2 linked regions of the Frankia alni ACN14a genome follow. The protein of the gene in region 1 binds, or shares a complex with, the protein of each later gene. Links are inferred from orthologs where the notes say so. Each region holds a gene or a part of one and is shown on either strand. Other genes may lie near its edges. The genes, in order: FRAAL_RS00335 and lpdA.

The links.
Region 2: the proteins of FRAAL_RS00335 (region 1) and lpdA are in contact, whole or in part, in a crystal structure (PDB 1EBD), measured with the Geobacillus stearothermophilus proteins. The link is inferred for Frankia alni ACN14a from one-to-one orthologs. Residues at the interface, in WP_033016211.1 of Geobacillus stearothermophilus: Ile130, Ala131, Met132, Pro133, Arg136, Arg140, Glu141, Asn155, Arg157; in WP_049624544.1 of Geobacillus stearothermophilus: Pro340, Ser341, Asp344, Tyr345, Arg403, Asp406, Val408, Glu431, Ala432, Gly433, Asp438.

Annotation. Positions count from the first base shown.
Region 1 is NC_008278.1:70,520-73,728, reverse strand. The notes cover bases 1-2,895. They hold FRAAL_RS00335 (dihydrolipoamide acetyltransferase family protein), read left to right. Parts: upstream 1-588; coding sequence 589-2,202; downstream 2,203-2,895. Other genes in these bases: FRAAL_RS00325 (DUF6458 family protein), read right to left, coding at 2,686-2,895; FRAAL_RS00330 (hypothetical protein), read left to right, coding at 2,323-2,559; FRAAL_RS00340 (alpha-ketoacid dehydrogenase subunit beta), read left to right, coding at 1-557. Also shown: more of FRAAL_RS00325, read right to left, coding at 2,896-3,078; FRAAL_RS00320 (acyl-CoA dehydrogenase), read right to left, coding at 3,206-3,209.
Region 2 is NC_008278.1:3,899,733-3,902,856, reverse strand. The notes cover bases 124-2,933. They hold lpdA (dihydrolipoyl dehydrogenase), read left to right. Parts: upstream 124-731; coding sequence 732-2,135; downstream 2,136-2,933. Other genes in these bases: FRAAL_RS15755 (Zn-ribbon domain-containing OB-fold protein), read right to left, coding at 2,581-2,933; FRAAL_RS33075 (hypothetical protein), read right to left, coding at 2,149-2,355. In the rest of the region: more of FRAAL_RS15755, read right to left, coding at 2,934-3,124. UniProt on the Escherichia coli protein: Lipoamide dehydrogenase is a component of the glycine cleavage system as well as of the alpha-ketoacid dehydrogenase complexes.

The sequences.
Region 1 (3,209 bases):
GCTCGAACCCGGTCGACGCCCACCAGATGATCCAGCAGGCGATCCGCTCCGACGACCCGGTCATCTTCCTGGAGCCGAAGCGACGGTACTGGGAGAAGGCGGTGGTGGACCCCCGTCCACCGGGCGAGGTGTCCCCGGACGGGACCCTCGGCCTGCACAGCAGCGTGGTGGTGCGCGCGGGCACCGACGCGACCCTGGTCGGCTACGGCCCGACGGTGCGGACCTGCCTGGATGCCGCCGAGGTCAGCGCGGCCGACGACGGCCGGTCGCTGGAGGTCGTCGACCTGCGCTCGTTGTCCCCCCTCGACCTCGAGCCGGTGCTCGCCTCCGTGCGGCGGACCGGGCGGCTGGTCGTGGTGCACGAGGCGCCGTCGAACGTCTCGGTCTCCGCGGAGGTCGCCGCCCGCGTCACCGAGCAGGCGTTCTACTCGCTGGAGGCGCCGGTGCTGCGGGTCACCGGGTTCGACACCCCCTACCCGCCCGCCCGCCTCGAGGACCACTACCTGCCCGACGTCGACCGCATCCTCGACGCGGTGGACCGATCCTTCGGCTACTGACCCGCCCGCACTATCCGAACTGGGGTTCCTCGTGGCGCAGCGACAGTTCCGGCTCCCTGACCTGGGCGAGGGTCTGACCGACGCGGACATCGTCCGCTGGCTCGTCCAGGTCGGCGACTCCGTCACGGTGAACCAGCCGCTCGTGGAGGTCGAGACCGCCAAGGCGGTCGTCGAGATCCCGAGTCCGTTTGCCGGGATCCTGGTGGAGATCCACGGCGAGGCGGGCAGCACCCTGGCCGTCGGCGCACCGCTGCTGACGGTCCGGACGGCCGATAGCGGGCAGCCCGAGCCCGTGGACGCGGCCCCCGAACCGGCGGCGGCCGCCTCCGGATCCACCGGCGGCGCGGCGGGCGGTGGACGGCTGCCGGCCTCCCGCGACGGCGGTGCCGGCGAACGCATGCCGGTGCTCGTCGGCTACGGGCCGCGCCAGGGTCAGCAACGTCGCCGCAGCCCCCGCCGCCAGGCCGCCCCGGGACCCGCCCGCGCAGGCGGACCACCACGGGTGGACGACGCGGTGCTCACCACCCCCCCGGCTCTCGCCACGCCCACCACGCCCGCTGCGCCCACCACGCCCGGCGTGCCCGCGGCACTCGCCACGCCCGCCGCGCTCGCCAAGCCCTCGGTGCTCGCCAAGCCACCCGTCCGCAAGCTGGCTCGCGACCTCGGTGTCGACCTCGCCGGGATCGCCGGCACCGGCCCCGACGGCACGATCAGCCGGGACGACGTCCAGGCCGCCGTGCGCACCACCGCCCAAGGGGCACCCACGGCGACCCCGGCGTCGCCGACCGCACCGAACGCGCCCACCGCACCGGGACTGCCCACCGCGCCGGACTGGCGCACCGTCTCGGACCTGCCCGCCGGGCCGAAGGCGGCGCCGCCCGGCCACCGGCGGATCGGCGCGGTCCCGGCCGACGCGGCCTTCTCCCCCGCGACCGGCGCCTGGCACGTGCCCGTCGTCGGGGTGCGGCGCTCGATGGCGCAGGCCATGGTGGCCAGCGTCACCGCCGCGCCGCACGTCACCGAGTTCCTCAGCGTCGACGTGACCGCCACCATGGCCGCCCGCGAGCGCGTGGCGGCGCTGCCGGAGTTCGACGGCATCAAGGTCACCCCGCTGCTGTTCGTCGCCAAGGCCCTGCTCGTCGCCGTGCGTCGGCATCCGATGATCAATTCCCGCTGGGTCGAGGACGGCGGCGCGGGTCGGGCGGAGATCCAGGTCCCAGACCGGGTGAACCTGGGCATCGCCGTGGCGGGGCCGCGCGGGCTCGTCGTGCCGAACATCCCCGACGCCGGCCGACTCGATCTCGTCGGCCTCGCGCGGGCGCTGGCGGGGCTCACCGGCTCGGCGCGGGCGGACCGGCTCGACCCGGCGGATCTTCGCGGCGGGACCATCACCATCACCAACGTGGGGGTGCTCGGCGTCGACGTCGGAACACCGATCCTGAACCCGCCGGAGGCCGCCATCCTTGCTCTGGGTTCGATCCGTCCCACGCCCTGGGTCCACGACGGTCAGCTCACGGTCCGTACGGTGGTGCAGCTCGCCCTGTCCTTCGATCACCGCATCGTCGACGGGGAACTGGGTGCGGCGGTGCTGTCGGATGTCGGCGCGGTGCTGACGGATCCCACGCTCGCCCTCGCCTGGTCGTGATCGACTCATCGGATCCACCAGCTCGCCACAAAGCACGCGAGAGGGGCGCACAACGGCGCACAGTCGGCCCCCTGGTACGGTTGCGCCTCTGACCGGCTTCCGGCACAAAGAGGTGGAACCATGACGCGAGTGGAGGCACTTCAGGCCGCGGACGAGTTCGTCGCCAAGGTTCTGACCTCCGCCAACTCCAGCGGCCGGTTCACCGGCACGCTGAACCTGGCCGAACGGGTCGACCTCACGCTCCGGGTGGCCCGGTTCCTCCTGGAGGGGCAGTCCTCCTCGGACACCGACGACCTGCTGAAGCGGGACATGCGCAACGAGCTGGATCAGGCCTTCCCCCCGCTGCGCACGTCCTGACGCAGACCCGGACGACCAGGCCGCCCGGAGCCCGGTTCCCCGAACCCGGGTTCACGGGTCGTTCGGGGAGGCGGGTCGGGCGGCCGGACGGCCGGCCAGGCAGACGGGCCGGCAGAGGGTGGGAGCTCACCGCCGCGACGCGGAACGCTCCTCGGTGCCCACGTGCACGACAGGCTGCGGCTCGGGGTCCGCCTCCGGGTGGCGCGCGGAGTTCAGCTTGCGGTCCTCCTCGAGCGTCAGGCCCGGCTCACGCCGGCGCGGCGCCTCGACCGGGGTGACCGGGTCGACCAGGACCGTGTCGTCGACCGAGATCGGCGTCGGCACGCCGCTCTCCACCGACTCCTCGACGATCTTGCGGCGCCACTGGCTCTGGTACAGCGTGATACCGAGACCGACTGCGCTGACGAGCATCATGATGAGGCCGACCATGTCGAGGTCGAGGCCGGAGGGATCGGAGCGGACGGCGAAGGCGAGGATGGCGCCGAGGGCGAAGAAGGCGAGGCTCAACGGGATTCCCATGCCGCCCCATCTACCCGCGGATCCGCCCAATACAACCTCGCCGAGACAGCAATTGCCACGGATCGCGTGAGACCTTCCGCGATCCGTGGCAACCCCCAGATGACCGGGCCCGGTGGAGGACCGGGGATCAG
Region 2 (3,124 bases), 3.8 Mb from region 1 along the record:
CCTCGCCACCGCCTTCGACGTGTCGGTCACGACCATCGGCTGGGTAGTGACGGGCTACGCGATGGCCGCCGCCGTCGCCATCCCCGGCACCGGCTGGGCCGTGCGCCGCTGCGGCGGACGCCAGGTCTGGATGGCCGCGCTACCTCCAGGTCGTCGGCTACTTCCCACTCGCCACCGGCACGGTGCTCGCCCTGCAGGGAGTCGGCGCGTTCGCCGCCCGTTCCGCCAGCAGGCGACTGACCTCGCGGCTGGGTACCCGGACAGTGGTGCTGGCCGGGCTCGCCCTGGCCGCCGCCGGCACCCTTCCCTTCGGCGTCACCGACGGGCCGGCCGACGCAGTACTGCTCGCGGCCGGCCTGCTCGTGCGCGGCGCGGGAATCGGCATCGTCACGGTCCTCACCCTCGCAGCGGCCTACCACGGCCTGAGCCGCCACGAGATCGGCCACGCCAGCGGGGCGAGCCGGATCCTGATCCAGCTCGGCGGCGCTCTCGGCGTCGCCGGAGTCACGACGCTCCTCGCCGGCCAGCTCGGCTCCCCCGGGGCGCCGACCCACGTCGCCTTCGCGCACACGTTCTGGCTGCTGATCGCCAGCATCCTGGTCGGGCTGCTGCCCGCCCTCGCGCTTCCCGGACGAGCCGCCGAGGATGGCTGACCCGGGCGGCCGACGGGTGTGACCGAACGCCGGGTGGGCGGGAATCCGGGGGCCGGCCGGCATCGTTACGCTGCCCTTGTGAGCGAACATTTCGACGTAGTGGTGCTCGGTGCGGGTCCGGGCGGGTATGTGGCCGCGATCCGGGCCGCCCAGCTCGGTCTGACCACGGCCGTGGTCGAGGAGCGGTACTGGGGCGGGGTGTGCCTGAACGTGGGCTGCATCCCGTCGAAGGCGCTGCTGCGCAACGCCGAGCTCGTGCACACCCTCACCCACGAGGCCAAGACGTTCGGCATCTCCGTCGACGGATCGATCACGGTCGACTACGGCGCGGCGTTCCAACGCAGCCGGAAGGTCGCGGACGGCCGGGTCAAGGGCGTCCACTTCCTGATGAAGAAGAACAACATCACCGAGTACTCCGGGCGCGGCACGTTCGTCGACGACCACACCCTGTCGGTCACCGGCGCGGACGGCGCGACCAGCACGGTGACCTTCGACCACGTCATCATCGCCGCCGGCGCCACGCCGCGACTGCTGCCGGGCACGTCGCTGTCCGAGCGGGTGGTCACCTACGAGCAGCAGATCCTCAGCTCCGAACTGCCGCGCAGCATCGTCATCGCGGGCGCCGGGGCGATCGGCGTCGAGTTCGGCTATGTGCTGCGCAACTACGGCGTCGACGTCACGATCGTCGAGTTCCTCGACCGGGTGGTGCCGCTGGAGGACGCCGAGGTCTCCGCCGAACTCGCCAAGCACTACAAGAAGGCCGGCATCACGATCCTGACCTCGACCCGGGTCGACTCGATCGACGACTCCGGCGACACGGTGAAGGTCACCGTGACCGGCTCCGACGGCGTGTCGAAGGTGCTGGAGACGGAGAAGGTGCTCCAGGCGATCGGCTTCGGGCCGAACGTCACCGGCTACGGGCTGGAGAACACCGGCGTGGCGCTGACCGAGCGCGGCGCCATCGACGTCGACGGCTACTGCCGCACCAACGTCCCGCACATCTTCGCCATCGGCGACGTGACGGCCAAGCTCATGCTCGCCCACGCCGCCGAGGCCATGGGCATCATCGCCGCGGAGACGATCGGCGACGCCGAGACCTACCCGCTGGACTACGTGATGATCCCGCGGGCGACGTACTGCCAGCCGCAGGTCGCCAGCTTCGGCTACACCGAGGCGCAGGCCCGCGACGCCGGCTACGACGTGAAGGTCGCCAAGTTCCCGTTCTCGGCCAACGGCAAGGCGCACGGCCTCGGCGAGACCGCCGGCTTCGTGAAGATCCTCAGCGACGCGAAGTACGGCGAGCTGCTCGGCGCGCACCTCATCGGCCCGGACGTCACCGAGCTGCTGCCCGAGCTCACCCTCGCCCAGCGCTGGGACCTCACCGTCGCCGAGCTCGCCCGCAACGTCCACGCCCACCCGACGCTCGGCGAATCGGTCAAGGAGGCGCTGCACGGCCTCGCCGGCCACATGATCAACTTCTGATCCGGCCGGTCCCTCAGCGCAGCGGTGGCGGCGGCTCGGCGGAGACGCCGACCGCCTCAACGCGATCACCCTCGTCGACGCGCGTCACCTGCGCGCCGACGGCATCACCGCGAACGCCCTGTCCCCCGGCTTCTGCTCCACCGACCTCAACGGCCACACCGGCCACGACACCGCCGACGAGGGCGGCGCCCGCATCGCCGCCCAGGTGCTCGCCCGCCACGAGGAAGGTTCAGGCCTGTTCCTGAGCGAGAAGGGTGGCACCTGTCCCTGGTGACCGCGTGGACCGCTCGCCGTCAGGGGAGAGGCCCTGGTGCCGCGTCCCGCCGAGCGCGGCATGCCGGCTGTCCAGAGGGCATCGGTGTCCGATTTATCCCTCCGGATAGGCGACAGCGGCCGACGCGGGCCTTCCGCACTCCGCCAACTTGATCACAGGAAGATGCTCGGACTAACGAGCCCCGGTGGCCGCCGGTCGGCGCGGGCGGAAGAGGACGGTGGGGGTGTCCGCGCCGGGGCGGGCGTGGAAGGCCGCACGGACGGGTTGGCCGACCTTCGCCTCCCCCGGCGCAACCCCGTCGAGCCGGCCGGGCAGCCGGATCCCCTCGTCCAGGGTGACCAGCGCGAGGACGTACGGCGGGCGGCCGGCGAAGGCGGGCACGCTGGGATGGCGGATGACGAGGTAGCTCTCGACGACGCCGGTGCCGGCCGCCGGCGCGAAGTCGGTCGGCCCCGCGCAGTGCCGGCAGCGTTCCGGGCGCGGTGGCAGCCAGCTCCGGCAGTCGAGGCAGCGGGACAGCACGAACCGGTCCTCGCGCAGCGCGGCCCACAACGGGCCGGTGCCGTCCTCCTCGTCCTCATTCTCGGATGGTGGCCCGGGCGATACCGCGCGATCCCCTTCACCCGCCGCGTCCCCGCGTTCGGCGTCCTCACCCGACGTGACTGGCGCGCCTTCCGCTGCTGCCGGTGCCGTCCCGGCCGCGGCCTCCCCGGAA